DNA from 2 places in the Sporofaciens sp. SGI.106 genome. Region 1 is predicted to be linked to the other one. Evidence: predicted binding sites of a transcription regulator. Region 1 holds the regulator's gene; the other holds the start of a gene.
What was found. The regulator HrcA, encoded in region 1, represses chaperone genes, less so after heat shock. The targets are predictions, from matches to a motif close to TGTTAGCACTCNNNNNNNNNGAGTGCTAACA.
Positions count from the first base shown of each region.

Region 2: the regulator HrcA is predicted to act here: its motif matches at 4,026-4,056, upstream of ACQRCC_RS07690 (Hsp20/alpha crystallin family protein).

Region 1 is NZ_JBNPMZ010000003.1:48,277-64,670, forward strand. Features, by position in the region: gene ACQRCC_RS03335 (ornithine cyclodeaminase family protein) at 1-623, opposite strand, end outside; gene ACQRCC_RS03340 (MATE family efflux transporter) at 625-2,028, opposite strand; gene ACQRCC_RS03345 (iron-containing alcohol dehydrogenase) at 1,997-3,187, opposite strand; gene ACQRCC_RS03350 (ABC transporter permease) at 3,270-4,424, opposite strand; gene ACQRCC_RS03355 (ABC transporter permease) at 4,411-5,535, opposite strand; gene ACQRCC_RS03360 (ATP-binding cassette domain-containing protein) at 5,549-6,478, opposite strand; gene ACQRCC_RS03365 (sensor histidine kinase) at 6,652-7,773, shown strand; gene ACQRCC_RS03370 (response regulator) at 7,778-8,398, shown strand; gene dnaJ (molecular chaperone DnaJ) at 8,459-9,643, opposite strand; gene dnaK (molecular chaperone DnaK) at 9,747-11,621, opposite strand; gene grpE (nucleotide exchange factor GrpE) at 11,672-12,352, opposite strand; gene hrcA (heat-inducible transcriptional repressor HrcA) at 12,398-13,438, opposite strand; gene ACQRCC_RS03395 (transposase) at 13,635-14,396, opposite strand; gene ACQRCC_RS03400 (hypothetical protein) at 14,504-14,797, opposite strand; gene ACQRCC_RS03405 (hypothetical protein) at 14,860-15,504, opposite strand; gene ACQRCC_RS03410 (ABC transporter ATP-binding protein) at 15,640-16,394, opposite strand, start outside.
Region 2 is NZ_JBNPMZ010000008.1:6,127-22,520, forward strand. Features, by position in the region: gene ACQRCC_RS07665 (helix-turn-helix domain-containing protein) at 198-614, shown strand; gene ACQRCC_RS07670 (hypothetical protein) at 853-1,257, shown strand; gene ACQRCC_RS07675 (helix-turn-helix transcriptional regulator) at 1,260-1,472, shown strand; gene ACQRCC_RS07680 (pentapeptide repeat-containing protein) at 1,916-2,578, shown strand; gene ACQRCC_RS07685 (helix-turn-helix domain-containing protein) at 2,729-3,334, shown strand; gene ACQRCC_RS07690 (Hsp20/alpha crystallin family protein) at 3,459-3,899, opposite strand; gene ACQRCC_RS07695 (Type 1 glutamine amidotransferase-like domain-containing protein) at 4,188-4,904, shown strand; gene ACQRCC_RS07700 (LysR family transcriptional regulator) at 4,916-5,836, shown strand; gene ACQRCC_RS07705 (Crp/Fnr family transcriptional regulator) at 5,866-6,540, shown strand; gene ACQRCC_RS07710 (molybdopterin-binding protein) at 6,667-7,689, shown strand; gene ACQRCC_RS07715 (XdhC family protein) at 7,705-8,757, shown strand; gene modA (molybdate ABC transporter substrate-binding protein) at 8,790-9,671, shown strand; gene modB (molybdate ABC transporter permease subunit) at 9,711-10,406, shown strand; gene ACQRCC_RS07730 (sulfate/molybdate ABC transporter ATP-binding protein) at 10,420-11,481, shown strand; gene ACQRCC_RS07735 (xanthine phosphoribosyltransferase) at 11,550-12,128, shown strand; gene yqeC (selenium cofactor biosynthesis protein YqeC) at 12,261-12,956, shown strand; gene ACQRCC_RS07745 (uracil-xanthine permease family protein) at 13,042-14,442, shown strand; gene ACQRCC_RS07750 (FAD binding domain-containing protein) at 14,477-15,277, shown strand; gene ACQRCC_RS07755 ((2Fe-2S)-binding protein) at 15,274-15,732, shown strand; gene ACQRCC_RS07760 (xanthine dehydrogenase family protein molybdopterin-binding subunit) at 15,736-16,394, shown strand, end outside.

The sequences.
Region 1 (16,394 bases):
TTGGGCAGTACCGGTGATGTTGCCGGGGTCGCCGTACAGATAATATCACTTGCCTTTACCAGTTCTTCCACCGTCTTACATTGTACTACTTCTACCGACGGGTCCGCAATAGCTTTCTGAAGCCTTGCCAGATAATCGGTCAGATTTCTGTCACTGTGATTGAATACATACACGGTGTGGATGTCTCTTGCGGCACACGCATACAGTGCCAGATGGAATCCCTGTACCCCCGCTCCTACGATTCCCACGGAATGCGCATCTTTTCTGGACAGATGTCGGATTCCCACACCACCGACTGCTCCGGTTCTCCAGGCTGTCACAGATTGCCCATCCATCACGGCAACAGGAACTCCTGTCTGCTGGTCATTTAACAGAACCACCCCATCAATAGACGGAAGACCCAGCTTTGTATTTTCAGGGAAAATGCTGAGAATTTTTGTTCCAATAATCTCTTTTGTGTAACACGGCATATACATCAGTGTCTTGTTCTCATGCTCTACCACCGGTCTGGGCGGCATATAGAATTCATTTGCCCCAAATATACGGTATGCCTCTTCGATGGTGTCCATCATTTCATTCGGGTCAATCAACGCCTCAATTTCCTCTTTGCTTAAAATAACCATTTTACGCTCCCTCCAGTTCTTCTTTTTCCCGGGTCACATCCCGGAGCCATTTATAACTTTTATACCTTTTCCATGTAATCGGCATCTTAATTATTTCATCACTCATTAATATTACATAAACCACCGGCACACTGGCATGGAATACAAAGGCCGCAATCGCTCCCAATAATATGGAACATCCCCACATAGTCGACACATCCATAATCAGACCAAATCTGGTATCTCCGCCGGAGCGGAAGATGCCCACTACCATCGTACTGTTCCAGCACTGTCCGAAGGTAAAATAGGACATGACAAAAAACATAAATGACAGATATTCCTTTGCCTCTCCGGTAAGAGCAAGATTGGCATTTGCAATGGGTGCCGCAAGCAGGATCATGGCGCCGCCCAAAATGCCCAGGATCACACTCAGCCAGATAAAGCGCTTCGCATAAGCCTTCGCATGCTCCAGTTTGCGCTCACCGATGGTTTTCCCCAGATAAATTGCCGTGGCATTGCAGATACCGAACGCCACCACCGTTGCCAGCTGCCTCGCCACCTGAGCAACAGAATTGGCTGCGACCGCCGCACTTCCCAGATGCCCGATGACCGCCGTGTTTGCAGAGCTTCCCATCCCCCACATCATCTCATTGAGCACCACAGGCATGGCATAAACCAGATAATCCTTCAGCAGGATCTTGTCAATATGGATCATATCGCCAAACCGGATGCGAACCACTTTGTTTTTCACGAATGCATAGAAAAATACGATCATCATCTCCACGATCCGGGCACACAGTGTTCCGATTGCCGCGCCCCGGATTCCCAGAGCCGGAGCACCAAATAATCCGAAGATCAGCACCGCATTGATGCTGATATTTACCAGAAGAGACACCAGATAAACGATCGTAGCTATCAGCACCCGTTCAATGCTCCGCATGATGTTAAGATACACCTGGGTAACCGCCATAAAAACATAGGAAATTCCTACAATCTGAAGGTATTTCACTCCTTCTTTAATGACCTCCGGGTCTGAAGTGTAGATTTTCATCAGCGGCTGCGGAATAAAGATTGCTGCAGCCGCGAAGAGGGCCGCAATCAAAAGTGCTGCCGAAAGTCCCATGCCCAGAATCCTCTCAATCGTCCGGGTATCCTTCTTTCCCCAGTATTGTGCCGTCAGAACCGTTGCCCCCGAGGTGATGCCCATGAAGATCAGCATCATGATAAACTGTATCTGCCCCGCCAGCGACGCGCCGGAAAGCACCTTCTCTCCCACTTTGCCAAGCATGATCACATCCGCTGCCGTAACACCTACATTGATCAGATTCTGCAGTGCCATTGGTATCACCAGTGCAAATACGCTGCGATAAAAATTCTTCCAGTTAATATTCAGATTATCCGTGGTTTGCTGCTTTATAGATTTCATACATATTCTGCGCATTCATTTTCATAAAAGAGCCCAGCCAAACCGTGTCTCCCTTTGTGGCACGCCATGCCAGATCTTTTAGAACTTCATCCGGCTGTACTCCCATTTCCATCTGACCCAGACACACCGGCATCCCTATGGAACGGAAGTAGTTTTCCGTTGCCGCAATTGCCTGAAGCGCAGCTTCCTCCTCCTGTTCTTCTTCTATTCCCCAGACCTTTCTTCCATATCGGGCAAATCTTGCCACATCCAGCCTGTATACGTAACGGGCCCAGCTTCCCCACACTGCGGAGAGTGTGGCCCCGTGAGCTTCATCAAACATGGCCCCCAGCTCATGACCCAGCTTATGATTCAGGAAATCCTTGGGTCTTCCAAGCCCGGTAATCCCATTGTGCGAGAGGCTTCCGCACCACATCACTTCGCTCATAGCTTCATAATCCGTCGGATTCTCCCACGCTTTTTTCCCATTTTCAATCACAGTCCGCAGAAGCCCCTCTGCGATCTCATCCGTCATCTGATTCCCCTCAGAGACCGGTGTAAAATACCGCTCAAGGGTATGCATCATAATATCGACCACTCCGCATGCCACCTGGTACTTCGGCAGAGTAGCCGCAAGCTCCGGGTTCATAATGGCGAATCTCGGGCGGTTGAACTCTGTGCTGAGTCCGGTCTTCTTCCCCGTATCTGTATTCGTCAGAACCGCGGATTCACTGGTCTCACTGCCGGCTGCCGCGATGGTAAGTACCACTCCTGTCGGAAGTGCCCGTGTCACCGGTTCCTGTCCCATCCAGAACACGTCCCAGATATCCTTTCCCGGATTTGCGGCACCGATGGCTATTGCTTTTGCAGTGTCAATTACACTTCCGCCGCCCACTGCAAGAATCAAATCTGCCTGGAAATCAATCGCTTGTTGCACACCCTCTCTTGCCAGTGACAGCCTTGGATTTGGCTGTACACCTCCAAGCTCAGCATGTTCCATTCCTTCCTCGTCAAGCGCTTCCTTCACCGTATCCAGAAGACCGCTTCTTACTACGCTTCCGCCGCCATAGATGATCAACACCCTGGATGCGCCCCATTTTTTTGCCAGATGTCCGGCCTCTTTTTGCGTATCCTTTCCAAATACAATCTCCGTTGGTGTATATTGTCTGAAATTCTGCATAAAAAACCTCCCGTATCTGTTTCTCAACCTTTCACTCTGTAAAGATTGTAACACATACGGAAGGTTTCTTCCATAGATAATATTATTCCTGACTGCCGCGTTTGCTAAGCATCATTCCCACACCAAGTATAGCTGCCGCGAACAGCAATTGTATCCCGATGCCCTGCCAGACCGCCGTCTGCTGCGAGGCGGAAAGTGCCCCATTATCGGCAATGGTTTCATTTACAATCTCATACCAGTACACGGGCAGGAAATGTGCCACGGCGCGAACTCCTTTTCCAAGCACACTCATGGAAACGAATACACCGCAGGTGAAGCTCATGCCCAAAGAGATCACGTTGACCACTCCGTTGACAATCTCTTCCCGCTCTACCAGAACACCCACACAGAATGAGATAGACAGCGATACCAGCATCATAACAAAAGAATTCAGCAGATAATATCCCAGATTCCGGTCTGTCACAAAGTCTTTCGTGTATAACACCGTCGGCATCAGCATGCAGATGATCCAGAATCCGATTCCAAAGACAATATATCCCATTACAAGCTGTAAATTCTGACTGAAAAGGGAGGTAGCGGAACAGCGGATTCTCTGTCGGACATCCTTCTTCCGATAAGCAATCATAATAAAACCAATAATGTAGCACAGCACCGAAATCATCATATAAGGCATGAACTGAAACATATATGCATGAGCCGGCCGTTCACCGCCGTACCCGTTTTTATCCAGCAATGTTACCTCTGTTTTCATATCCCCGATTTTTTTCACTTCCTCCACAGCTTCTTCTACTGTAAACCCGGACGCTTTCAGCACCCGCACATCATTGAGGAAGGTATCAATCTGTTGGTCCACATAGAAAGCACTGGTAGTTCCCGGAATTTTCGTTGTTTTAAGCTTTTCGGTTCCATCCAGGCATTTTTCTTCAAATCCTTCCGGAATCGTCAGTACGTAATAGATATTTCGGTAAAACAGATTCTCCTGGATCACATTTTCATCATCTTTCAATGTCACCAGATCATGCTTTTCCCCAAGGTATTCCTTCAAACTTTCCGCCAGATCCCCTCCATCCCTGTCAATAACCGTGATTTTCAGACGCTCTTCCTCAAATTGGGTGGTTCCCTTCCCTCCGGTCAGCATCTGTATGGAAATGCAGATGGACATGAAGATGACAAGATACAGGATACACATAAAAATATTCCGTTTAATCAGCGTTATAAATCCCTTAAATACTGTCATATCGTTCCCTCCTTGTCACCAGAAATGCCACCAGCACGAACCCTGCACTCATCAGAAACAGAGTCAGAAGATTCCTGTTCATCCGCGCAGCATCATTAAATACCGCCATACAGTAATAAGAATCACTGAGCACTGCCGCCGGATTCAGCCGGTTTACAATCGGAGCATGCTGTTCCAGAATATTTTTCATATCTCCAAACATAAGGCCTGCAAAAAATCCCGGAACCAGTGTAACCATTACCGTAAATCCCATTTTCACACCAAATGATAATCTGCTGACACTTCCAAGCAGAATTCCGGCTGAAACTCCGATCATGCTTCCCATAAGATTTACCAGAATGATTCCTCCCGGGTTTCCCCCCAGATCAATTCCCAGCACGAAACGGATAAAGGCCGTCAAAACCATAATATTTACAAAATGAATCCCAAAAAGCACAAAAAATACGGACAAAAGCATCCTCATCTTATGTGTCGGTGTAATGCACTGCCTTGCACCCAGTGCCGACAGATTTGCCTGGCTGTCACAGCAGCCTTTCACTCCCAGAAACGCTCCGGACAGGCATGCATAGGCAATCAGGGCAAAGAAATAGGTAATGTTCGGATTCATCGTCCTGCCGCCCACGCTGACTTCCTCCGTTGTCTCCCGCCAATCGCCCAACTCATCCATTGCCTCATTCAGTTTTTCCGGATGATGTTCTGCCACTGTCATGATCATCTTTGCATTCTTCTGATACGTGTCCAGCAGGGATTTCAGAATGCTCTGCTCAATCTCAGATTTTGCCACGGTAAGCTCCGGCTCCTCCCCTGCATAGAAAATGCCTTCCACTTCATCTTCCTCCAAAGCCTTTATCGCCTTCTTCTCCTCCATAACCTTTACTTTTATGATGTCACCATCCAGATGGCCCAGATATTCCAGAAATGGCTCTTCAGAATCTGCATTTTCTGTTTCCACTACCGCCACCGGCAGCATTTCCATATTTTCTCCCATATCACTGTTTCCAAAGGAAACGTAGAAAAAGATTCCCAGAATGATGGGGAACACCAGTGCCCAGAACATAATGGACACTTCCCGAACCGTCTGTTTAAACTGGTATTTCATTAAATGCAGCATTTTTTACGCCCCCTTAATCTCTCAGCTCTTTTCCTGTGATTTCCAGGAATACATCATTAAGTGTCGGAAGTTCGGAGAATACTCTTCCAAAAGAAATATCCTGTTCTTCCAGATAATGAAGAATCCGCACCAGATTATGCTTCGCCCCGCTCAAACGGATTTTCAGCACCTGATCCTCATAGGAAATGTCAAACACATGGGGAAGCTCACGGATTCCTGCAAGCTGTCCCGGTTCCAGTGAGATTGCCTCAATGGTAATGGTCTCTCCCGTCTTGATCATACTTTTCAGTTCTTCTTTCGTTCCCGTTGCCAGCACCTGTCCGTGATCGATGATTGCTATCCGGGAACAGATCTGCTCCACTTCTTCCATATAATGAGAAGTATAAATGATTGTAGAGCCCTGTCGGTTCAGTTCCAGAATTCCCTCCAGAATCTTATTTCTGCTCTGGGGATCCACGGCAACCGTCGGCTCATCCATAATGATCAGCCTGGGCTTATGGGCGATGCCGCAGGCAATGTTCAGTCTGCGCAGGAGACCGCCGGACAATTTTCCCGGACGCATTTTCTGGTAATCCTCCAGTCCCACAAACCGGATCGCCTCATCCACCAGCTCTTCCCGCTTCTTTTTATCCTGAATATAGAGTCCACAGAAATAATCAATATTTTCCCGCACCGTCATCTGCTCGAAAACTGCCACATTCTGCATCACCACTCCGATGTTCCGTTTCACGTCATAGCTGTCCGGATGCATATCCTGTCCCATAATCCGAATGCTTCCTTTATCGTATTTTAGCAATGCCAGCATGCAATTAATGGCTGTTGTCTTTCCCGATCCATTCGGTCCCAGAAGCCCGAATATTTCTCCCTCTTTTATTTCCAGATTCAGGTGGTCAAGTGCCACAAGATTTCCATATCTCTTCACCAGATTCGTAATTCTAACCATAGTCTTCCCTCCAGATATTTTCACTTTAAAATGTAATTTACCGCATTTGCACAGTCATGTGCGGCGGCTTTTCTGACATTTGTCACTTGTAGTATAATCATTGCCAATTTATAATGAAAGTGTTTCGTGTCAGCATTTCACATGACAAATGTAATATCAGATGGGAGATTTTTATGAAACGCTTATCCGACTGGCTGGTTATTCTCATATATTGTTTTGGAGCTGTATTGTCACAGAAAGCAGATACCGCCTTCCTTGTGGCATTTTTGTGCGCTGTCATCTATGCCTCCGCATGCTATTACAGCTCAAAAAAATGCATTGCCTTCCTGCTGTCCACAGCATTTACCCCGCTTTTCATGGTCAATCATGCCTTTGCCCTGTTCTTTCCTGTCATCCTTTATGGTCTTCTGGAACACAGAAGCCGCCTTTTAATCGCAGCAGAAGGAACAATAGCCCTGCTGGCACTCAGACATTCGTATTCGATCATATGCTTCTTCCTGATTCCCGGATGTATGATCGCTATGCTCCTGCAAAGTCGTTCCGCCGAAAACGAGTACCTGACACAGGCTTATAAAAAAACCCGGGATGACGGTGTTGAGCGTAACCTCCTACTGAAGGAAAAAAATCAGGCCCTGCTGGAAAAACAAAATTCTGAGATTTACGCCGCCACACTGAAAGAGCGAAACCGAATCGCCAGAGAAATCCATGACAATGTGGGGCATATGCTCTCCCGCGCAATTCTTATGACCGGGGCGATCCGGGCATTGAATCAGGAAGATACTCTGAAGCCTCACCTGGAACAGCTGGAAAACACGCTGAACACTGCCATGAATAATGTACGGGAAAGTGTGCACGACCTGCACGATGAATCCATTAATCTGAAAGAAGCCCTGACAGAAATTGTAAATTCCTTTACTTTCTGCAGGCTGACACTGGAATACGACATGGGGTATGAAGTCCCTCGCACAGTGAAATATAGTTTCATTACGATTGTAAAGGAAGCTCTGAACAACATTTCCAGACACAGTAATGCAACCAGCGCATCCATCATTGTCCGTGAACACCCCGGAATCTATCAGCTGATTATCGAAGACAACGGGACAACTGCCGCCGCAGGCTCCTGCTCAGACGGGAAACCCTGCAATCCTGACGACTGGGATTTTTCCTGTTCCACCCAGCAGCTTGGCCTTACCAATATGCAGGAAAGGGTAAATGCCCTGAATGGACACATCCAGATTCAGACGAAGAATGGATTCCGCATTTTTATTACCATTCCAAAAAAGGAGGATTTCTGACATGATAAATATCGTTATCGTAGACGATGATATATTAGTAGCAAATGCTCTGAAAACCATTCTGGAAGCAGATAAGGAGCTGCGCGTTGCCGAAATCGGAGCAGACGGATCGGATGCTGTCTCCCTCTACCGAAAATGCAAACCTGACGTTCTCCTCATGGATATCCGCATGAAGAATATGAGCGGACTGGACGCATCAGAGCAGATATTAAAGGAATTTCCGGAGGCAAGAATCCTTCTTCTTACCACCTTCTCTGATGACGAATATATAGTAAAAGCGCTGAAATTGGGAGCAAAAGGATATCTTCTGAAGCAGGATTATACCAGCATCATTCCTGCTATCCGGGCAGTCTGCACCGGTCAGACCGTATTTGGAACAGAAATCATGTCCCGCATCCCCGGACTTCTTAAGAAAAATACAGACTTTGATTACGAAAATTATGACATTGGATCAAGAGAATACGAAATTATTACTCTGGTTGCCGAAGGACTCAGTAACCGGGAAATTGCAGAACATCTCTATCTGAGTGAGGGAACTGTGCGGAACTATTTGAGCAGTATTCTGGACAAATTACAGCTCCGGGATCGGACACAGCTCGCCGTGTTTTATTATCAACACCGGTAAAGCCTTCTGAAGACTTAGAAATGTACCTGAATTAGAACAAAAGGAGAGGCCCCTGATGAATTAATCATCAAAGGCCTCTTTTACTTTATCCATAAAACCTTTCTTTTTTGGTTTTCCTTTTCCCTCATCGCCGGATGCCTGATTCAGGGAATTGCCTGTCAGCTCATCGAATCTGCGGAGTGCTTCTTTGGCTTCCGCGCTCAGATGTTCCGGTGTCTGGATGACAAGTGTTACATAGTGGTCGCCGCGAACCTGGGAATTTCTCACAGAAGGAACTCCTTTTCCTTTCAGGCGCACCTTCGTATCCGTCTTTGTTCCCGGTTTTACGTTATAGAGCACTTCACCATCTACCGTCTTAATACGGATATCTGCTCCCAATGCTGCCTGAGCATAAGTAATCGGAACGGTTGAGAAGATGTGCATATCCTGACGCTGGAAAATCGGGTGTCTGGATACGCTTACCTCTACCAGAAGATCTCCTCTCGGACCTCCGTTTACGCCCGGCTCTCCTTTTTCACGGATTCTCACACTCTGTCCGTTATCAATACCTGCCGGAATAGAAACGGAAATTTTCTTCTTACTGGACACATATCCTGTTCCGCCGCAATCCGGACATTTTTCTTTAATAATCTTACCTGTTCCGCCGCAATCCGGACAGGTCTGCACATTCTGAACGGTTCCAAAGAAGGACTGCTGTGTGTATACAACCTGGCCTTTTCCTCCACATTTCGGACAGGTCTCCGGAGATGTTCCCGGTTTTGCGCCGGTTCCGCCACACTTGGTACATGGATCCTTCAGTACCACATCCAGTTCTTTTTCACAGCCAAATACCGCCTCTTCAAATGTAATGCGCACGCTCTTTCTAATATTCATGCCTTTCATCGGTCCCTGACTTGCACGGCCTCCTCTGCGGCCTCCGCCAAACAGATCTCCGAAAATATCACCAAAGATATCACTGAAATCGGCACCATTGAAATCAAAACCGCCGAATCCACCGGCACCGCCTGCACCGCCTTCAAATGCCGCATGACCGAACTGATCGTACTGACGACGTTTTTCCGGATCACTGAGCACCGCATAAGCTTCTGATGCTTCTTTGAATTTCTTCTCTGCCTCCGCATCTCCGGGATTCATATCCGGATGGTACTTCTTGGCTACTTTTCTATATGCTTTCTTCAAAGTTGCTTCATCAGCATCTTTGCTGACACCAAGCACTTCATAGTAGTCTCTTTTTGCTTCTGCCATGGTTCTTTCTCTCCTTCACAAAGTAGTCATTTTTACATGAGGAAATTCCGGGAGGCCCGGCAATCCTGCCAGGTTCCCCGGAATACATTTTATGATATACTTTTTAGACTTCTTTGTAGTCTCCGTCTACTACATCGTCGCCAGAGAATCCTTCCGGTGCCGGACCTGCTCCTGCTCCCGGATTCGGGCCTGCTCCCTGTGCTCCTGCTGCAGCTCCTGCCTGCTCATAAACCTTTGTAAATAATTTCTGAGCGCTTGCCATCAGTTTCTCTTTACCTGCTTTGATCTCTGCAACTTCTGCATCAGACATGCTGTCCATGTTAACCTTTGCAAGTAATTCCTCCAGAGCCTTGCAGTCTGCTTCTACTGCTGCCTTGTCAGCTGCATCAATCTTGTCGCCAACTTCTTCCATTGCCTTCTTGGTCTGGAATACCATTGCGTCTGCATCGTTCTTTGCGTCGATTCCTTCTTTACGCTTCTTATCCTGTGCTTCGAATGCTGCTGCCTCTTTTACTGCTTTCTCGATATCCTCATCGGACATGTTGGAACCTGCTGTGATTGTAATGTGCTGTTCTTTTCCTGTTCCAAGGTCTTTTGCGGATACATTTACAATACCATTTGCATCAATATCGAAGGTTACTTCAATCTGCGGGATTCCACGTGGTGCCGGCGGAATTCCATCCAGTCTGAACTGGCCGAGAGATTTGTTATCTCTTGCGAACTGTCTCTCACCCTGTACAACATTGATATCTACTGCTGTCTGGTTATCTGCTGCTGTTGAGAAAATCTGGCTCTTCTTTGTAGGAATTGTTGTATTTCTCTCAATCAGTCTTGTAGCTACACCACCCATTGTCTCGATAGACAGTGACAGTGGAGTAACATCCAGAAGAAGGATATCTCCTGCACCTGCATCTCCTGCTAATTTACCACCCTGTACGGATGCACCAAGTGCTACACACTCATCCGGGTTCAGAGATTTGCTAGGCTCTTTTCCTGTCAGCTGTTTTACCTTATCCTGTACAGCCGGGATACGTGTAGAACCACCAACCAGAAGTACCTGACCAAGCTCAGATGCTGTGATTCCGGCGTCAGACAGTGCTCTTGTTACAGGCTCTGCTGTCTTTTCAACCAGATCATGTGTCAGTTCGTTGAATTTTGCTCTTGTAAGGTTCATATCAAAATGCTTCGGTCCTTCAGCGGTTGCTGTGATGAATGGCAGGTTGATATTGGTTGTTGTTGCAGATGATAACTCTTTCTTAGCTTTCTCTGCAGCTTCTTTCAATCTCTGAAGTGCCATCTTATCTGTGGATAAGTCTACACCTTCCATTCTCTTGAACTCGGAAAGCATATAATCTGTAATCTTCTGGTCGAAGTCATCTCCACCAAGTCTGTTATTACCTGCTGTAGATAATACTTCGATAACGCCGTCACCAATCTCGATAACAGATACATCGAATGTACCACCACCAAGGTCATATACCATGATCTTCTGCTCTCTTTCATTATCAAGACCATAAGCCAGAGCTGCTGCTGTAGGCTCGTTGATAATACGCTTTACATCCAGACCGGCAATCTTACCTGCATCCTTGGTTGCCTGACGCTGTGCGTCATTAAAATATGCAGGAACTGTAATAACTGCCTCTGTAACCTTCTCGCCCAGATATCCTTCTGCGTCTGCTTTCAGCTTCTGAAGAATCATTGCAGAAATTTCCTGTGGAGAATATTTCTTTCCATCGATGGTTACTTTGTAATCAGTTCCCATTTCTCTTTTGATGGATGAAATCGTCTTCTCAGCATTTGTAACTGCCTGACGTTTTGCAGGCTCACCTACTAGACGCTCTCCTGTTTTTGTAAATGCAACAACAGATGGTGTTGTTCTTGCGCCTTCTGTATTTGCGATAACTACCGGCTGTCCGCCTTCCATAACGGCTACACAGCTATTTGTTGTACCTAAGTCAATACCAATGATTTTTCCCATGATTTATTCCTCCTGTTTTACTATTTTATTCTTAAAAAATGTTTTGGCTGTTAATTTGCAACCTTTACCATACTGTGTCTCACTACAGATTCACGGTACATGTAACCTTTCTGGAATTCTTCTGCTACGATGTTTTCACCGAAGTTTTCGTCCTCCACATGCATCACTGCGTTGTGGAAATCCGGATTGAATTCCTGACCTACTGCCTCGATCGGTTTCACTCCTGCCTCTTCCAGTGTGGTCATCAGCTGCTTATAAATCTTATCCATTCCCTGAATGAACGGATCTGCCTTTTCTTCCTCACTGACAGCTCCGAGACCTCTCTCGAAATTGTCTACTACCGGAAGGATTTTTTCTATGATATCTTTCGCTCCTATTTCGTACATCTGAGATTTTTCTCTCTCGGTACGTTTGCGGAAGTTATCAAACTCTGCCATCTGACGAGTCAGCTTATCGGTAAGCTCTTCAATTTTCTCGTCTTTTTTGTCTTTTTTATTTTTCTTGCCAAAGAACTTTCCTTTCTTTTCTCCGGCTTCTGCCTCTTCGGAAGCTTCGGTTTCTTCTGCCTCTCCTGCTGCCTCTGTCTCTTCAGATGCTTTTGCATCAAGAGGTTTTTCTTTAGAATCACCGGCATCAGAAGTTTCCTCTGCAACCGCTGCCTGTTCAGCTGCTTTTTTTGCTTCCTCGACAGCTTCTTTTACCATTTCTTCCTGGCTCTTTTCCTGATTCATTTCCTGATTCTTATCCAAGGGTTAATCCACCTTTCTTAACACTTTTTACTGTTTATGGAAAATCGCATCCAGTTCACTCTGCAAACGCTTCAGTGATTTTAATACATGTTCATAATCCATACGTTTCGGTCCGATAATACCGATTGTTCCCTTCATTCCTTCTCCCAATTCATAGGTTGCTGTCACAACACTGCAGTCCTTCATGGTCTGAACCGGCGTCTCATCACCGATATACACCTGAATTCCTGTATTTTCCTCCTGGGATAAAGTCTGGGTTACCAGTTCGGTGAGCTGCTGCTTTTCCTCAAAGGCACTGATGATTTCCTGTGCACTCTGTTTATCGGAAAGCTCCGGATATTTGAAAATATTCGTGGCACCGCTGGTGTAAATCTGCATATCTTCATCAACCTGAATGGCATCTGCCACTGCGTCCAGCACGTTACTGATGACCTCGCTGTGTATTCCTGCCTGTTCTTTTAATCTGGCGATCAGTCCCAGATTAATTTCTTCAATGGACATTCCATTCAGTGTAGTGTTCAGAAGCATATTCAGCTTCAGAAGATTTTCATTGCTGAGCGGTTCGTCAACGCTGATGATCTTATTCTTAATCACGTTACCACCAAGGACGATTACTGCAATGATCTGTTCATCATCTACCTGTGATAACTGAATGAATTTAATCTTGTTAGCGCTGTTCACCGGAGTAGAAACCATTGTCGCATAATTTGTATTCGTAGCAAGAACTTTCGCTGCCTGTTTCAGAAGCTGATCCATCTTGTCTGCCTTCTCCAGCATCTGCTCCTGCATTTCATTTAACTCCTGCTCCTTCTCCTGCATCAGCATATCTACGTAAAGCCGATAGCCTTTGTCGGAAGGAATCCGTCCTGCGGATGTGTGCGGCTGTAAAATGTATCCCAGCTCTTCCAGATCCGCCATCTCGTTACGAATGGTAGCAGAACTTAAATTCAGGTCCGTATATTTGGAAATAGTTCTCGAGCCAACCGGCTCTCCGGTTTCTAAGTATGTCTGGATAATTGCATGTAAGATTTTGAGCTTTCGTTCACCCAGCTGTTCACTGACCTGCATCTTTCCGCCTCCTCCCTAGCTGTTAGCACTCATTAAATTCGAGTGCTAATCTTTACGATTATTAATGTAGCACTACTGGTTTCATTTGTCAACACAGTTTATAGTTTTTTTATATTGGGGACGTAGCAAAATGCATTTTGCTACGTCCCCAATTGACATTCGTGGTGTACCCAACCGCCAATTCCCCTGTACCCATTTATTGGCTGTCCACTAAATTATAAGTTTCCACACATATTTTCTGTGCCCTTCGCTTACCTATCTTTAAGGTTTCCGCTAATTTCTTAATGTATTCTTCTCTATTTTCCTCAAACACCTGCACCAACAAACTCAATTGCTTTTCTTCGAACATCTCCTCTGCAATCTGGAGCGCTATTTCACAATATTGTTTATTCATATCATCCGGATAATCTATGAATATCTCAGACTGACGTTCTTTATGAAATGCGTCAAAAGCCTGGAAATCTTCGAAATGTTTCTTGTACATCAAAACTGCCTTTTCGTCCAGTATTCCTGTAGTTTCTGTCATATAATCTGCCATACTGCTATATTTATAGCGAACAGGATTCTTTATCATCCCCGCTTTTACCGGATTTAAATGAATATATCTCAAACACGTCCAGAAATACCTCTCATTTTCGATACATTCACTCATGAAGCGATTCTGGAACACATGTCCATTACGGTGGTGTTTATAATTATAATAAGATGCGTATTCGGCCAAAACTCTAGCCATGAATAAAGATAACGTTTCGATTTCTGCCCTGATAATAAAATGAGCATGATTAGACATAATACAATATGAATATATTTCAACCTTGATTTTTCCTAAAGTCTTTAGAATAATACTCTTCAAGAATATTTTTTCACGCTGCATATTAAATATTTTCTCTTTATTGATACCTTTTACTACAACGTGATAAATACCGGTTGTACTCTTCTTTCTTCTGTGTGTTGCCACCTTATCCCTCCTTTTTATGCAATTAGGGACAGGTACAAATACAATTGGGTACACCACAAATGTTAATTCAGGACGTAGCAAAATGCATTTTGCTACGTCCCCTTTTTTTAGCTAAGTTCAACTTTTACTGCCTCTTCCGGCTTAAACTCATTCTCCAGATCATAGATATTGTGTCCTGTAGATTCTCCCAGAACTCTTCCCTCCAGAGAATAGCAGCGGATAAATCTCTTCACATCGATGCTGGACCAGTGCTCTACATCCCAGCTCATGTATCCGTCTGCATCTGATTTTTTCTCTCCCAGATACAAGTCTACCTGGCGGCCGTTTCTCATCAACTCAATGAGACCTTTGGTTCCATCCACTTCTAACTCTTCTTTTTTTACTGAATCGTACACTTTCATGCTTATTCCCTCCAATGCATTTTTGAAAATTCTGATACTAAGAATTATACCTTTTTTACCTGCTAATGTAAAGAGTCCCGCTCCGCGAGCAATAGCTTTTCACTATATTTAAGAAGCTTCGCCGTATCCTTCATCAATGCAGATATTCTGATATGCTCAAGTGCCGGAACATTATTCTTCATGGAATCATAGGTCTTCTCATCGATACGAAATCCAAACTGGATTGCAAAGCGGATTGCGCGGAATATTGTTCTTGGATTTTTCTCGATACTTCTTTCATCGCAGCATCTGATGATTTTATTTTCCATATCCTCTTTTCCACCCATGTAATCCACGATTTCCCGACTGTCAATATCATAAGCCATAGCATTCATGGTGAAATCCCGATTACATAGATCTTCTTCCAGACTATTTCCTTTGAATTTGACAAGATCAATTTTTTCATTATTAATGATAGCGATCACATATCCGACGATACTGCCGGATGCATCGTATTCAATGTTGTTCTCCTTCAATACCTGAACAATTTCTTCCGGTGATGCTGAGCAGCAGAAATCATAATCATCCGGCGTGCGTTCCAATAACATATCTCTGACGCATCCTCCTACTAAGTATATTTCATATCCCCTTCTTTTCATCAGATTATGTATCGTCACGACATAGTCCGGAAGTTCACAGTTGTGTTTATATGTTCTTTTTTCCTTCATTCTTAACCTCTTTTTCTTCTTCAATCCTTTATCAACCATTTGCAGGACTCAGCCTTTCAAGACTTGCTCGCGAGTCTTGAGAGGGATTCGGGCCTTTACTAATCCGAATCCCTGCACATCTTCGCACAGCGCATACTATGCCTGCTCCAGCACACCGGCATAAAGATTGTAATATATACCTCTTTTATCAATAAGCTCCTCATGTGTACCGGTCTCTACCACACGCCCCTGATCAAGAACTACGATTTTATCCGCATTTTTAATTGTAGAAAGTCTGTGTGCAATCACGAAAACGGTTCTGCCCTTCATCAATGTATCCAGCCCGCAGTCGATAAGCATCTCCGTTCTTGTATCGATAGAGCTTGTCGCCTCATCCAGTATCAGCACCGGGAATTGTCCGACAGAAGCTCTGGCAATGGCAAGAAGCTGTCGCTCTCCCTGGCTCAGAGCTGCACCGGCATGTGTCAGAACCGTATCATATCCATCAGGGAGATTGCCAATAAAATAATCGGCATTGGCCAGCTGTGCAGCCTTTCTGACATCCTCATCTGAGGCATCCAGACGTCCATATCTGATATTTTCTGCAACAGTGTCGGTAAATAAATGTGTTTCCTGAGGAACCATACCTGCAGCACGCCTCAAATCCGACTTCTTAATATCCCGGATATTGATGTCATCAAAATATATTTCTCCCGAACGGATTTCATAAAGCCTGTTCAGCAGGTTAATGATTGTCGTTTTTCCCGCTCCTGTAGTGCCCACAATAGCAATCTTCTGTCCCGGTTGGGCATGCAGATTAAAATCCCGAAGCACGGTCTGATTTTCCGTATAACCGAATACAACATGTTCAAAGGAAATCTTTCCCTCACAGGGTATGCAGGTTCCATCTT
Region 2 (16,394 bases), on a different contig from region 1:
GGACAGAGACTATCATTAGTACTGTTGTTACGGCGGCGATTAGTTTTTTGATTGGATTGTTGAAACACATTTTCTTAAATTGAGCAACATTTTGCACTTGCTACGTTAAGTAGCATAAATGTAATCGCTTGTTTCTTGTGGAATTCTTGCAGAATCGCTATGATGAGCGTGCAAACAAAAATGAGGAGGATTCAAAAATGAGTTTAGGAGAAAAAATCAGAGAACAAAGAAAACAAGCAGGTCTTTCACAGGAACAGCTTGCTGAAAAGTTAAATGTGTCCAGACAGGCAATTACCAAATGGGAAACGGACAAAGGTATTCCCGATGTTGCCAACCTGATTGCAATCAGTGATGAATTTGAGCTTAGCCTGGACGAATTGATTAAGGGAAATGTTACCGTAAAAAAGAAAATAATTGCCGATAGCTCTGCTAAGAAATGGCACATATTGGTTATTGTGTACTTATTGGCTATTGTGGCATATGTTGCCTATTTTGCAGTCTGCCATAGGATTTTGATGATTGGATTTTTGATTGCAACACTGTTTATGCTCTTTTTTGAACTAAGGATCTTTATAAAGGAGAAAATATACCGTCAGCAACAAGAAATGGTCTGAGGAAGATGACTGTATTTCCAACTGAAAGTGTTTAAATTTGAAATCGGAAACTGGAATTTTACCAAATACTAATATGATGTGAAGCAGAGTCGATGGATTTGTGAGAACATACAGACCATCGACTTTTTCTAACATTATAATGTTAGAAATAATTCACTTGATTATTGACTTAGAATAAAACATGTGATATATTTATAACACGCATAAGTTATAAATATATCACATGGAGGTTTTAGTTATGAAATCAAAAGTCTCATTGAAAGAATTAGTTGGAACGAAAATTGTTTATGCGCTTTTACTGTTTTGTTATTATTGGATGTGGGCAAGGCGGGATTGGCATGACTACTATATGTCCATTCAATATGCTGTTGCCGGGTTCACAATCATATTTTTCGTAATGCAAGCAGACCGTATTCGTAAGTATAGCAAGGAAACAAAGGATGAATTGGCTATTTGTAACTTAAGACGTGCAGATTCGATCTGCCTGAAAATTATGCTCGTTGTTACTGTCGTTATTGCCTTTGCAGGGGCAATTACAATCTTAGATGGCGTCATGGCAGGATATGCACTAGTCGGAGCAATCCTTCTTCTGGCAATTATTCGGTTTATCATTTTCTGTATTATGGACAGTAAGGGGGTCTAAGTATGGCTCTCAAAACGAAAGTTAAGGAATATCGTGAAAAAGCAGGATTGAAACAGGCTGATTTGGCAGAATTGGTACATGCAAGGCGTGAAACTATCGTTCATTTGGAGAATGGAAGATACAATCCATCATTGAAATTAGCAATGGATATCGCAAAAGTCTTTTCGGTTACTGTTGAAGAATTGTTTGAGTTTGTAGATGATGAGAAAAATTAAAACTAAATTATATTCATTTGCAATAATGATACCTTCGTATGATATCATTTCATACGGAGGTTTTCTTTTTTTACAAAAAAGGCGCAATCGGATGAATTTATATTTAATTTATGGTTTATGCCGCTGTCTTTTATTATTGGATTTTTTGTTGCGATGCCGTTACATGAATTTCTTCATGCTATAAGTTATCCAAAGGGGGCAATCATTCAGAAAAAATGGAACATGCCCAGTCTGTGATTGACAAAGTATAAATACTTGTTATAAATATATCTTATAAGATTAAAGGACGGAATAAAAAACAGATTGCTTCACAGGCTGTGCCGGACTGCATTACCATGGCAATCTCACTTGCTGTTTATTGGAAGGTCAATCAAGAATTGCATAAGATCTCAAGTTAGATTCCAATTTATTGAGCACAAATAATGTTAGGAGAAACGCATTCAATGGAAAAACATCAGAGGAATATTATTGTTGAAGATAGAAATGAATCATATAGATTAGTTTCAGATTGTTCAAGGTGCAGTGGATTATGTTGTATCGCATTGTACTGTTTTAAATCAGATGGATTCCCACAGAATAAACCGATAGGAAAACCTTGTATAAATTTGATATATAGAATGTTTCAGTTGCGTTTTTTCCTATATGAGAGTAAGAAGCTGGCTTCATCTGAGATACTATTGCCGGAAATAGAACAACTTCTGCAGAAGAATGATGCAATTTGCAAGCTATCCATTGAGGAAATGCTTCATTATCCTATCGATTCTTACCAGGACAAGGTTAATTATATTTTGAAAAAGTCTTGTGTTGAATTAAAAAAATTTCTCGGAGTAAAAAAAGTAACAGAGACAAATTTTCTTAACCGGAATTTTAGAGGGAAAAACTTGAGTGGTTTTGATTTTAATATGAAACCATTGATTGCATCTGATTTTCATAATTGCAAATTGAAAGGTGCAACTTTTATTAGGACTGACACAAGAGATGCAAATTTTGATGGGGCGGATTTAAGGGAAGCTGTGTTTCTGTCGCAGGGACAGATAAACGCAGCTAAAGGGAGTCGCAGAACAAAGCTCCCAAAGCATTTGAAATATCCTGTCACATGGAAATAACAGACAATATGCGCTCATAAAGTATTATGGAATATGTGTGGAGCATATCTACGCAGCGTAGAATCCGCTGAAATTCACCATTATCTACGAGGCGTGGGTGTGAAGTTAAATAAAATTGAAGGATAATCAATTCAGAAAGGAGGAAATCAAATGGACCAAATAAAAATTGGAAAATTTATTGCTGATGAGAGAAAGCGAAAAGGATATACACAGAAACAGCTGTCTGAAAAATTAGAAATCAGTGATAAGACAATTTCAAAATGGGAACGTGGAAATGGTTTTCCGGAAGTATCATTGCTATTGCCTCTGTGCAATGAGTTAGAAATAACAGTGAATGAACTTTTATCCGGAGAAAGAGTTTCTGAAGAAGATTATCAAAAGAAAGCGGAGGAAAATATGGTGAATTTAGTAAAAGAAGCACAGGAAAACAGAAAGAAAATTATTTTATCAGCAATGGTAGCGTTACTTACTTCAATTGCGGCTATCCCTTTGTTTGTTTTGTCGGGAGTACTGGCAATGGAATCCTGGATGCGGCTATTTCTTATTATTTGGGGGTTATGTATACTTGTAATCGGGATTGTTATTGCCTGTGTTCTTGACCGAGATGCAGGAGCATTTGAATGTCCGGAATGTAAAACTCGATTTATTCCAACTATGAAGGATTATGTTATGGGACCCCATACCCTTACAAAACGTAAACTGGTTTGTCCAAATTGTGGAGCACACAAGTATTGTAAAAAAGTGCTGACAAAATAAAGAATTATAGTGGAAAGTAAAACACAAGATTATATCTGAATAAAAGACATAAAATAGCCCTTCTCACAAAGAAGGGTTCAGACTGTAGACAGGCAGGAACATTTTGTCCTGCCTGTCTGAATTATTAACCTTCAATAGAAATGGAGTGGGGGTCATTCTCCAATACTTTTTGTTCTTTCGGAACAGTAAAGGATAGAATACCATTCTCAAATTTCGGATGAATGTCTTCTTTTTGAACATGTTCACCTACATAGAAACTTCTGCTTACATTTCCGGCATAACGTTCACGGCGGATGTATTTACCTTTTTTATCTTTCTCATCTTTATCCAGTCCTTTTGCAGCACTTACTGTTACGTAGCCTTTTTCAAGCTGAATCTGAATCTCATCTTTCTTAAATCCCGGAAGATCAATATCCACTTCATAAGTGTTGTCCTTTTCTCTGACATCGGTCTTCATAATATGGGAAGCATGTTTACCGTATAATTTCTTATCGATGTCCGGAAAAGCAAAACCATCCATAAAATCATCAAATAAACTTTCTCCAAAAATACTAGGCATTAACATAAGTCATATCTCCTTTCATGACATAAACTGAAGTTTGCACTATCGGAGAAATCCGAAGTGTTGATTTATGAATATCGGGAAGATAATTATTTCTCTTCCCATGTTCTATTTGTACTATAACACATATGTTATCACTCGTCAATAGCGAGTGATAATAAAAAGTGTGAAAATTCTGTGAATTTAGATGAAAGAACTTTTTTATTAGCGAGGATATGCGGTGGAAAGGACATAGACAAATAGAAAATAACACGTTATAGTAATACTAGCTTTATACGAGGAGGAGTGTATATGAAGAGCATATTTCTTACAAGCAGTCCTACCGGACCGCTGGATGGAAGCAGACCGGCCGAAGGTCTGGATGAAATGAATGATTTTGTGATTAATCTGAAGAAATTGTGGAAGAAAGATTCCAGATGTTTGATGATTACGGCATTTCCGGCTTGTTTTTGGGAAAATGATGAGATGACAGCCTTTTTTGCCGGAGCAGTAGAAAAATCAGGTCTTAGTATTAGCGACTTTGATTTGTGGGATGACAGGACAATCGATTTTTCACAGGAGATCCTGGCTTCTTATGATGTGATTTTCCTCGGAGGAGGTCATGTGCCGACGCAGAATGCTTTTTTCCGGAGAATTGGTCTGAGAGAAAAGATACAGGACTTTGAAGGCATTATTATAGGAATCAGTGCAGGCAGTATGAACAGCGCGGATGTCGTATATGCGCAGCCGGAACTGGAGGGAGAATCTCTGGATCAGAATTATCAGCGTTATCTGCAGGGGTTGAATCTTACAAAAATCATGATTCTTCCGCATTATCAGATGGTGAAAAACAGTATTCTGGATGGAAAGAGACTGTATGAGGATATCACATATCCGGATAGTATGGGAAAGGAATTTCTGATTCTTCCGGATGGAAGTTATCTGAGCATTGTGGATGGAGTGGAGACGGTCCGGGGCGAAGCCTGGACATTAAAAGATGGGATTCTTTTGGAAAAACGGACAAAATAAGAGGATGGAAAATGACATTAACACAGTTGAACTATCTAATAACAATTGCAGAAACGAAATCATTGAATAAGGCTGCAGAGCAGCTGTATGTGTCACAGCCATCTCTGACTAATTCTATGAAAGAGCTGGAAAGAGAGTTGGGGATTACTTTATTTAACAGGAGTGGAAGAGGGGTTACACTGACTAATGATGGAAGAGAATTCCTTCTTTATGCAAAACAGCTTTATGGGCAGTATGAAAATATTCTTGAAAAATATGGAAAAGGCGGTTCTTATAAAAAGAAGTTTGGGGTATCTACTCAGCACTATTCATTTGCTGTGAAAGCATTTGTAGATATGGCGAAGGAATTCGATATGTCAAAATATGAATTTGCTATCCGGGAAACAAAAACGGCAGAAGTTATCAGTGATGTCAGTACGATGAAAAGTGAAATAGGAATTCTTTATCTTTGTGATTTTAACCGAAAATCTATGGGAAAATTGCTACAATCTGCCGGGCTTGAATTTTCTCATCTCATAGAATGTCAGGCATATGTTTATATCTGGAAGAATCATCCGCTGGCGGGCGAAAAGGCAATCAGCTTTGAGCAGCTGGAAGGATATCCGTGTCTGTCTTTTGAGCAGGGGGATAACAGTTCTTTTTATTTTGCAGAGGAAATACTCTCTACGAATGAATATTCTCAGGTGATTAAGGCAAATGACAGAGCCACGATGCTGAATCTGATGGTGGGGTTGAATGGCTATACTCTCTGTTCAGGTATTATATGTGAAGAATTGAACGGAAGTGATTTTGTTGCAGTTCCCTTTGCTGATGATGAAAATAATAAAAACAGTGTGATGGAAATTGGATATATCACAAAAAAAAATACGCTGCTGAGTAAGATGGGTGAACTGTACGTTGAGAAATTAAAACGGTATTTAATAGATAATTGATCTTGATATTGGATAACAGGGAGTTGCTAATGGATTTGAATAAAGAAGTTTATAATTGCCTTCTGTTCCGGGAGATGGACAGGCAAAAAGCAGAGAGTATTATTTCCTCCCTTGGAGGCAGAATCAGACAATATCAGAAAAATGAGATGGTTATTTCTGAGAAAAGCATGGTAAACGAAATAGGAGTTCTTCTCTCCGGAGAAATCTGTAAGGTGCAGTTTTATTCAGATGGGACAGAACAGATGGTCCAGAAGCTTAAGCCTTCCTACGTAGTAGGGCTGGAGATAGCAGTCAGTGTGAAGAAAACAAGCCCGTATTCCATGTATGCCTCACAGCCGTCCAGTGTATACTGGTTTCCGGTCAGATGTATCGAGCAGCCGGGAACATTGGAGGATGGGGACAGAATCTGGTTTTATCAGAGAATCGTGAAATTTCTTGCAAATGAAGATATTCGTAAGTACCGCAAGATAGAGATTCTGTCCTCCGGAAATGTAAGAGAAAAGATAGAGAAGTATCTGAAGATACAGAGGCTGCGCTATCAGAGCGATGATTTTTACATAGATTTTAACCGGGAGCAGCTTGCAAATTATCTGGGATTGAACCGGAGTGTGCTGTCACATGAGCTGAAGAAGATGGAAAAAGAAGGTATATTGACCGTAAAGAAAAATCATTTTATTTTATCGGACGAGAGATGGGTTTCCTGAGCCTGTCTCTCTTTTTTTACGCAATCTATTTTTTTGTGTAAAAATGTTGTTTGGACAACTTTAAAAAGTATAAAATGTTGTTATACTCATAAAAAGAAAGAATATCGTCACAAGGGAGTGGAGAAAATGAAACTGGTGAGAACAGAAGATGCCGTTGGGCAGGTGCTGTGTCACGATATTACACAAATTATCAAAGGTGTTACGAAGGATGCGGTTTTCCGTAAAGGACATGTGGTGACGGAGGAGGACATTCCGGTGCTCCTGTCTGTGGGAAAGGATCATCTCTATATCTGGGAGAAGGATGAGAAGATGCTCCATGAAAATGATGCGGCGCAGATTCTCTATGATATCTGTAAGAATGAACACATGCGTCCTTCAGAGATAAAAGAAGGAAAGATTGAATTAATTGCTGAGTGTGACGGGCTGTTAAAGGTGGACACAGAGAAACTGAATCGCATCAATTCTCTGGGAGAAATGATGATAGCCAGCCGCCACGGAAATTTTCCTGTGAAATCAGGGGATAAGATTGCAGGAACAAGGATTATCCCCCTGGTCATTGAGAAAGAGAAGATGGAGAAAGCAAAAGAGGAAGCGGGGGACAGGCCCATATTCGAGATACTTCCTTTTAAGAAACGGAAGGTTGGAATTGTTACTACCGGAAATGAGGTCTTCTATGGAAGAATTCAGGATACATTTACACCGGTAATTGAGGAAAAACTGGCAGAATACGATGCAGAGATTATTGCCCATGAGATCAGCGATGATAATCATGAGAATATAACTGCGCGGATACAGAAGATGCTGGATGCGGGAGCGGATATGATTATCTGTACCGGAGGAATGAGCGTAGATCCGGATGACAGAACGCCACTTGCTATCCGTAACTGCGGTGCGAGGATAGTGAGCTATGGGGCACCGGTGCTTCCGGGAGCGATGTTTCTTCTGGCTTATTATGGGGAGAATAATATTCCGGTCATGGGACTTCCGGGATGTGTCATGTATGCGAAGAGGACGATTTTTGATCTGGTGCTTCCAAGGGTGATGGCAGGAGAAATCCTGGAGAAGAAAGATCTGGATCTGCTGGGAGAGGGCGGCCTGTGTCTCTCCTGTCCGGTATGTACATTCCCGAACTGTGGGTTTGGAAAGTAACAGGGAGGCAAAACAATGCTGGAATTTTATAAGGCTGTGGAATCAGCGGACAGGAATCAGCAGAATCTGGTGGCAACGGTGTTGTCCGGGGAGAGTATTGGTGAAAAGGCACTGATATGCAATCGGAAAATCGTTTGGAAATCCTGCGAAAATGGCTTTTTTGATCAACATCGGGAAGAGACAGAAGCCATTGAAGAGAGCGGACGGTTTCGAATCGATGACCAGGAAGTGTTTTGTGAGATTCTCGGCCGTGAGAAGAAGATGGTAATCTGCGGCGGCGGACACGTATCGATTCCGATTATTCAGATGGGACGGATGCTCGGGTTCCATATTACGGTGTTGGAAGACCGGCCTGTGTTTGCTGATAATGCCAGAAGAGAAGGTGCTTCGGCTGTTTATTGTGAGCCATTCGAGGATGGGCTCCGGCGGATAGAAGGGGATGAAGACACATACTTCATCATCGTAACGAGAGGACACCGTTATGACCAGGTCTGTCTGGAGAATATTGCCCGGAAAAAACATGCCTATATTGGGATGATCGGCAGCAGAAAGAGGGTTAAGCTTGTAAAGGAAACCATTATTGCCAATGGAGGAGATCCTGCGGTTATAGAAGGAATTTACTCGCCCATCGGACTGGATATCGGCGCAGAAACCCCGGAGGAGATTGCCATTGCAATTATGGCGGAAATTATCGAGGTAAAGAACCGGAAGAAATGTGACGGTGGGTATCCGAAGGAAATTCTCAGGGAAATCTGCCGGGAGGAATCCGGCTGTGCCGGTGAAGGCGACAAAAGATGTCATCAGGTGATGGCGACCATTGTTGGAAGAAAAGGTTCGGCACCCCGGAAGGTGGGGACAAAGATGCTCATCTGTCCGGATGGAACGTGTATCGGGACAATCGGGGGCGGATGTGCGGAGGCGGAGATTTATCGGAAAGCACTGGAGTTTATCCGGAACGGCCGAACAGAGCCCGGTATTTATAAGGTGGATATGACCGGAGCAGATGCCGAAGAAGAGGGAATGGTATGCGGCGGCGTTATTGAGGTGTTACTGGAAATAATAGAATAAAAATAAATAACAAAAGAAGAGGAAAAATAAAAATGTTTAAAAAGATTGTAAGCAGTTTATTAGTGACGGTAATGGCAGGAAGTATGCTTATGGGATGTGGAAGCGAGAAGGCAGAACAGAGTACACAGGAAAACGAAAAGGAAGAAACGGCAGAGGCAGAAGAAACGGAGATTCAGGTGTTTATCGCAGCCAGTCTGAATACAGTTATGACAGAGTTGGCTAAAATGTATAATGAGGAGCATCCGGAGGTTAAGATCACCTATAATGCAGACAGTTCAGGTACTCTGATGACACAGATTGAAGAGGGATATGAATGTGATATTTTCTTTTCTGCGGCACAGAAACAGATGGACCAGCTTGAGCAGGACGAACTCCTGGTGGATGATACAAGAGCAAATGTTGTGAATAATCAGGTTGTAGTTGTGACACTTAAAGACAGCGGAACGAAGGTGACCGGTCTTGAAGATATCGGAAATGCGGGCAGTATTGCGCTGGCGGGCGGCAGCGTTCCGGTTGGAAAGTATACCAGACAGGCAATGGTGAATCTTGGTATGCTGAATGCGGCAGAGGATGTGTCTGCCATTTCCACAAAGGAAATATCGGATGCACTCGGCGGTGTGGAAATCAGTGAGCAGGATAATGTAAGTAAGGTACTGACAGCAGTGGCAGAAGGCTCCTGTGAGGTGGGAACGACTTATTATTCCGATACTTACGGATATGAAGATGAGTTGGTGATTCTGGAGAAAGTCAGCTATGATCTGACTGGTAATGTTATTTATCCTATTGCCCGGGTAAAAAATGACGAGGCAGATGATGCACAGGCAAAGGCGGCAGAAGATTTTCTGAAATTTATTTTGTCTGATCAGGCAAAAGCAGTATTTGATTCCTATTATTTTGATACAGATGTGGAGTAGGCAGAGGAAAAGCCGGGCGAATGCCCGCGGGAGAGAACGATGGCTGAGATTTTGAAAAATCTGGACTGGAGTCCGCTGTTCATTTCCCTGAAGACAGGGGTGGTAGCGACCGTAATTTCCTTCTTTCTGGGGATATTTGCGGCAAGGAAGGTGATAAAGGCAGCGCCGGGGAAAAAGGCATTTCTGGATGGAATCCTGACCCTTCCTCTGGTGCTTCCGCCTACCGTTGCGGGATTCTTCCTGCTTCTGATATTCAGCAGGAGGAGACCGCTGGGAATTTTTTTATATGAAAACTTTGATATCAAGGTGGTACAGACCTGGCTTGGGTGTATTATTGCGGCAACGGTCATTGCGTTTCCTCTTATGTACCGGAATGCCCGGGCGGCTTTTGAGCAGATTGATGTGAATCTGGTCTATGCGGCAAGGACTCTGGGCATGTCTGAGTCCAGGATCTTCTGGAAGGTGGTTCTGCCTTCTGCAGGCCCGGGAATTGCGTCCGGCACGATACTTACCTTTGCCAGAGCGCTGGGAGAGTATGGGGCAACCTCCATGCTTGCCGGGAATATTCCGGGGAAGACGGGAACGATTTCCCAGAAGATTGCCATGGTGATACAGGATGGAGATTATGTGACTGCGGGAATCTGGGTTGCTATCGTAATTGTCATCGCTTTTGGAATTATTGTTCTCATGAATTTGATTTCCGGCAGGAAGATGAAGCATGTGAAGCGGTGGTAGAGGAGAGAAGAAGATGGGAGTAAGTATTAATATCAGGAAGAATCTGGGAAGCTTCTGCATGAATGTACAGTTTCAAAGCGAAGCTTCCCGCATTGGTATTCTGGGGGCCTCAGGATGCGGAAAAAGTATGACGCTTAAGAGCATCGCAGGGATTGAAACCCCGGATGCGGGAGAAATTGTCATTCATGACCGGGTGCTCTATCATGATAATCAGAAGGTAAATGTAAAGCCTCAGAAGAGAAATATCGGGTATCTGTTTCAAAACTATGCTCTCTTTCCAACCATGACGGTTGAGAAAAATATTGCCGCGGGACTGAAAGGAACGAAACAGGAGAATCAGAGACGGGTTAGGGAGATGGTTCAGAGATTTCGCCTGGAAGGTCTGGAAGAACGGCTTCCGGGAGAGTTATCCGGCGGGCAGCAGCAAAGAGTGGCGCTGGCGAGGATTATGGCTTATGAGCCGGAGGTCATCCTTCTGGATGAACCATTTTCAGCGCTGGATATGTTTTTAAAAGACCGGCTTCAGCAGGAGCTTATGGAGATGCTGAGGGATTATGAGGGAACGATCATCATGGTGTCTCATGACAGAGATGAGATTTACCGTTTTAGTGAGGATCTGGTCATTATGGATCAGGGAAAGGTGGTAACGAGCGGAAAAACGAAGGAAATCTTTCAAAATCCGGGGAAGGTGGAGGCGGCACGTCTGACTGGCTGCAAGAATATTTCCAGAGCGAAAAGGCAGGGGGAGCATGCGTTGACTGCCCTTGACTGGGGTGTGGAACTGTGTACGGAGCAGAAGATACCGGAAGGTGTTACCCATGTGGGCTTCCGGGCTCACGAGTTCCTGCCGGTCTGGGGAGAGCGAAAGAATAACTGTATCAGAGCAGAAATAGCCGGCAGTGCACAGCTTCCGTTTGAAAAAAACTTCTATATCCGTCCGGAGACAGAGGATGCTTCGGGTATGGAAAATATCTGCTGGTTTCTGCAGAAAAAGCAGTGGGAAATACTGGAGAACAGAGGAATGCCGGATTACCTGCAATTTCCGGAGGAAAGTCTGTTATTCTTAGAGGAGTAGTGTTTACAACAAATATGGAAACTGGTACAATGATACTTAAATAAAAAATACAAAAGGAAGAAAAGAGCATGGAACTTTTAAAAGAGCGTATTCGAAGAGATGGTATCATTAAGCCGGGTAATGTGTTAAAGGTTGACAGTTTCCTGAATCATCAGATGGATATTCAGTTATTCAATGAAATCGGAAAGGAATTCAAGCGCCGTTTCGCGGATGTGAAGGTGGACCGGATTCTGACAATTGAAGCTTCCGGTATCGGTATTGCGGCTATCGTAGCGCAGTATTTTGACTGTCCGGTGGTATTTGCCAAGAAGACACAGTCTATCAATCTGGACGGAACGATGCTTTCAACACAGATAGAATCATTTACACATAAGAGAACGTATGAAGTGATCGTGGCAAGCCGTTTTATTCAGCCGGGCGAAAATGTTCTGATCCTTGATGACTTTATGGCAAATGGTTGTGCGGCGGTCGGGCTTGCAGATCTTGTGGCAGCTGCTCATGCGAATCTGGTGGGAATTGGCATTGTTATTGAGAAAGGGCAGCAGCAGGGAGGTGCGATGCTCAGGAAAAAAGGTATTCGCGTGGAATCTCTCGCAATTATTGATGAGATGGATGCTGAAACTCAGAGCATTACATTCCGTGAATAGAAGTATTGAAGTTTATAATATTTATCATATCAGATGGGCAGCAGTGTCCATCTGTATTTACGTTACCATGCATACGCCAAAAAGGTCCGGAGGACCTGTTTTAGTAATGGTATATTTGGAGGAATGTGGAAAATGAAGCTGGTTGAGGGTGAATTTTCATTTCTAAAAGAAAAAGGGCACGTCATTTCGATTGTCGGGGCCGGAGGAAAGACGACTCTGATGTACTGGCTTGCCGAAACCTTTGCCGAAAATGGAGCCCGTGTACTTGTCACGACAACTACGCATATTTACCAGCCGGAGGAAGAGCATTGGGCGAAGAACTGCCGGGAGCTAACAGGACTTTGGAGTCGCGGAACCTATGCAGTGATGGGAACACCTGACGGAAACGGAAAATTAACCGGACTTCCGGAAGAAAAACTTAAGTCCTGTATGAAGATGGCGGATGTGGTTCTGATCGAAGCAGACGGAGCCAGAAGATTGCCCTGCAAAATACCGGCAGCCCATGAACCGGTCATACCGGATTTCAGTGATATTGTAATCGGTGTGATGGGAATGAGCGCTTTGGGGAAGACTCTGAATGAGGTATGTTTCCGTTCCGAAGAGGCAGCGAAGCTTTTGGGTGTAACTTTGGAAGAAAGCCTTTCAGAGGAGATGATGGCGGAAATTCTTGCATCAGATCGAGGTACCAGAAAGAATGTGGGAACGAGAGAATATTATGTGGTTCTGAATCAATGTGACTCGGAAAGAAATATTAAGGCAGGAAAAGAAATTATTAAATTGCTTCCTGAACGATATCATGCCAAAGTAGTTCTTACATCTTATTTATAATATTTATGATAGATGACTTCCATAAATGGAGCTTCATTTGATATAATGAAAAAGCAAATCGAATAAACTTAAGGAGAAAGAGAGTATGGAAAAGAAACTTATGAACACGGATGCTGCGATGGGCAGTCCGTATCAATTTGAGGGAAAACTTCCTCTGAAACAGGCAATTCCGCTGGGTCTGCAGCATGTGCTTGCGATGTTTGTCGGTAACCTGACCCCGATTCTGATTATTACTGCGGCATGCGGTGCTGAAGATTTCGCAGGGATCCAGGTGTCTCTGCTTCAGAATGCAATGCTGATCGCAGGTGTTGTTACATTGATTCAGTTGTATGCAATTGGACCAATCGGAGGTCAGGTTCCGATTATCATGGGTACCAGTTCCGGATTTATCGGAGTATTTCAGAGTATTGTAAATATTATGGGAGGCGGTGTTGTAGCCTATGGCGCTATTATGGGAGCCAGCCTGATCGGCGGCCTTTTCGAGACAGTGCTGGGTGCATTCTTAAAGCCGCTCCGCCGTTTTTTCCCTTCTGTTGTTACTGGAACGGTCGTTCTGGCAATTGGTCTGTCTCTGATTGGTGTGGGAGTTAGTTCCTTTGGAGGCGGTTCTGCAGCAAATGATTATGGTTCTGCAGAGAATCTCCTGATTGCACTGGTGGTTATGATTATTATTCTGGTGCTGAAGCACGGAACGAAAGGACTGACAAGTTCATCCTGCATTTTGATTGGTATTATTGCCGGATACATTATCTGCGCAGTTTTGGGAGCATTTCTTCCGACTACTGCAGTGAATGCGGAAGGAGTGGAATTTACCAAGGCATGGGTTCTGAACTGGGACAAGGTTGCACAGGCAAAATGGTTCGCTGTACCACAGTTTATGCCTGTAAAGCCGATATTTGATCTTCGTGCGATTGTTCCGGTTATGATTATGTTTATTGTTACTGCAGTGGAGACGGTAGGTGATATTTCCGGATGTATTGAAGGAGGTATGGGACGTGAGGCTACTGACAAGGAGCTTTCCGGCGGTGTTATGTGTGATGGTGTCGGTTCTTCCATTGCCGCATTTTTTGGCGTGCTTCCGAATACTTCCTTCAGTCAGAATGTTGGTCTTGTTACCATGACTAAGATTGTAAACCGTTTTGCTCTGGGCTGCGGAGCTGTTTTTCTGATTCTCTGCGGTCTTCTTCCGAAGCTGGCGGCACTGGTATCTATGATGCCTCAGCCGGTACTTGGTGGTGCGGCGGTTATCATGTTCTCATCCATCGTTATGAGTGGTATTCAGCTGATTACAAAGGAGCCGCTGAGTGCCCGTAATATGACGATCGTATCGGTTGCACTTGGTCTTGGATACGGAATCGGATCCAATAGTGCAGTTCTGTCCGGACTTCCGGAGCTGGTGAAGCTTCTGTTTGGCGGTTCAGGAATCGTTCCGGCTGCATTTGTAGCAATTATTTTGAATGTATTGCTTCCGAAAGAGGAAAACTAGGATTAGCAGCATTCGTAATGGGAGGTTGGAGAAGATGCTTTCATTTAATCAGTATGTTCGGGCGAAAAGTCTGGAAGAAGCGTATGAATTATGTCAGAAAAAAAGTAATGTAGTGCTGGGCGGTATGCTGTGGCTGAAAATGCAGAATGGGACAAAGGGGACGGCGATCGATCTGTGTGATCTGGGACTTGACCAGATTGAGGAAACGGCAGAGGAATACCGTATTGGTGCCATGGTGTCCCTGAGGGCACTGGAGATGCATGAAGGTCTCAGTGCATTTACACAGGGGGCGATGGCAGAGGCTGTAAAGCATATTGTGGGAGTGCAGTTCCGTAATCTGGCGACCGTGGGGGGAAGCATTTACGGACGGTTCGGTTTTTCGGATGTCATGACTCTGTTCATGGCGTTGAATGCGAAGGTGGAGCTGTATCACGCAGGCGTTATGAGCATGCAGAAATTTGCTGATTTTCCAAGAAAAACCCGTGATATTCTGGTTCGGGTGATTGTGCCGAAGAAGGCAGAGAGGACCGTATATCTATCCATGAGAAATACAGAGACGGACTTTCCTGTCCTGACCTGTGCTCTTTCTCTTTCGGAGGGAAAATATACCTGTGTCGTTGGTGCACGCCCATCTTTGGCGAAGATTTATGAGGATGAGAAGAATATTCTGGCAGAAGGAATTCATTCGGAATCGGCGGAAGCATTTGGACAGGATATTGCATCCCGGGCAGAATTCGGAAGCAATATGCGTGGAACAGCAGAATATCGTAAGAAAATATGTGCGGTGCTGGTACGCCGTGCTGCGCTTGCATTGCAGGAGGAAATGGAAGTATGAATATAGAACTTACATTAAATGGAAAAAAGATTTCCGCAGAGATAGAACCGGATATGCTTTTGATAGATTTTGTAAGAGCTCATGGATGCTATTCGGTGAAGAGGGGATGTGAAACAGCCAATTGCGGTCTTTGTACGGTATTGATGGATGGTGTGCCGGTGCTCTCCTGCAGCGTGCTGGCAGCCCGTGCAGCGGGGCATCAGATTCAGACCCTTGAGGGACTTCAGGAGGAGGCAGAAGAATTCGTAGGATTTATAGCAGATCAGGGAGCGGAGCAGTGTGGCTTCTGTAATCCGGGATTTGTGATGAATACCATTGCTCTGCTTCGGGAGAACCCGGATCCGTCCGATGAGGAGATTAAGGCATTTCTGGCAGGAAATCTGTGCCGCTGTTCCGGATATGAGGGACAGCTCCGCGGAATCCGCGCATATTTAGACTGGAAGAAAGGAGTGTAGGGCATGGAACAGAATCTGAAGTCGGTAGGAAAGCCGGTGCGCAAGAAGGATGCCATGCAGCTCCTTCTGGGAAAACCGGTCTATGTAGATGATATTACACCTTCTGATGCGCTGGTGGTAAAGGTTTTGCGAAGCCCGCATGCCCATGCGCTGATTGAAAATATTAAAATGGATACGGCTCTTAAGGTGCCGGGAATTGTAGGAATTTATACTTACAAAGATGTTCCGCAGAAGCGATTCACCATGGCGGGGCAGACTTATCCGGAACCCTCACCTTATGACCGTCTGCTTCTGGACCAGAGAGTCCGCTTCGTGGGAGATGCGGTTGCCATCGTAGCAGGAGAGACGGAGAAAGCGGTAGACCGGGCACTGAAGATGATCAAGGTTACGTATCAGGTATTGGAGCCTGTGCTGGATTTCAGAACGGCGAAGGATAATCCGATTCTGGTACATCCGGAGGACAACTGGCAGTCGCTCTGCCCGGTTGGAGCAGATAATAAGCGAAACTTATGTGCCAGTGAGGTGTCTTCAGACGGAGATGTGGATGCAGTATTTGCAGACTGTGATGAAATCGTGGAGCATACTTATCATGTGAAGGCATGTCAGCAGGCTATGATGGAGACTTTCCGCACTTATACGGAGATTGACCGCTACGGAAGACT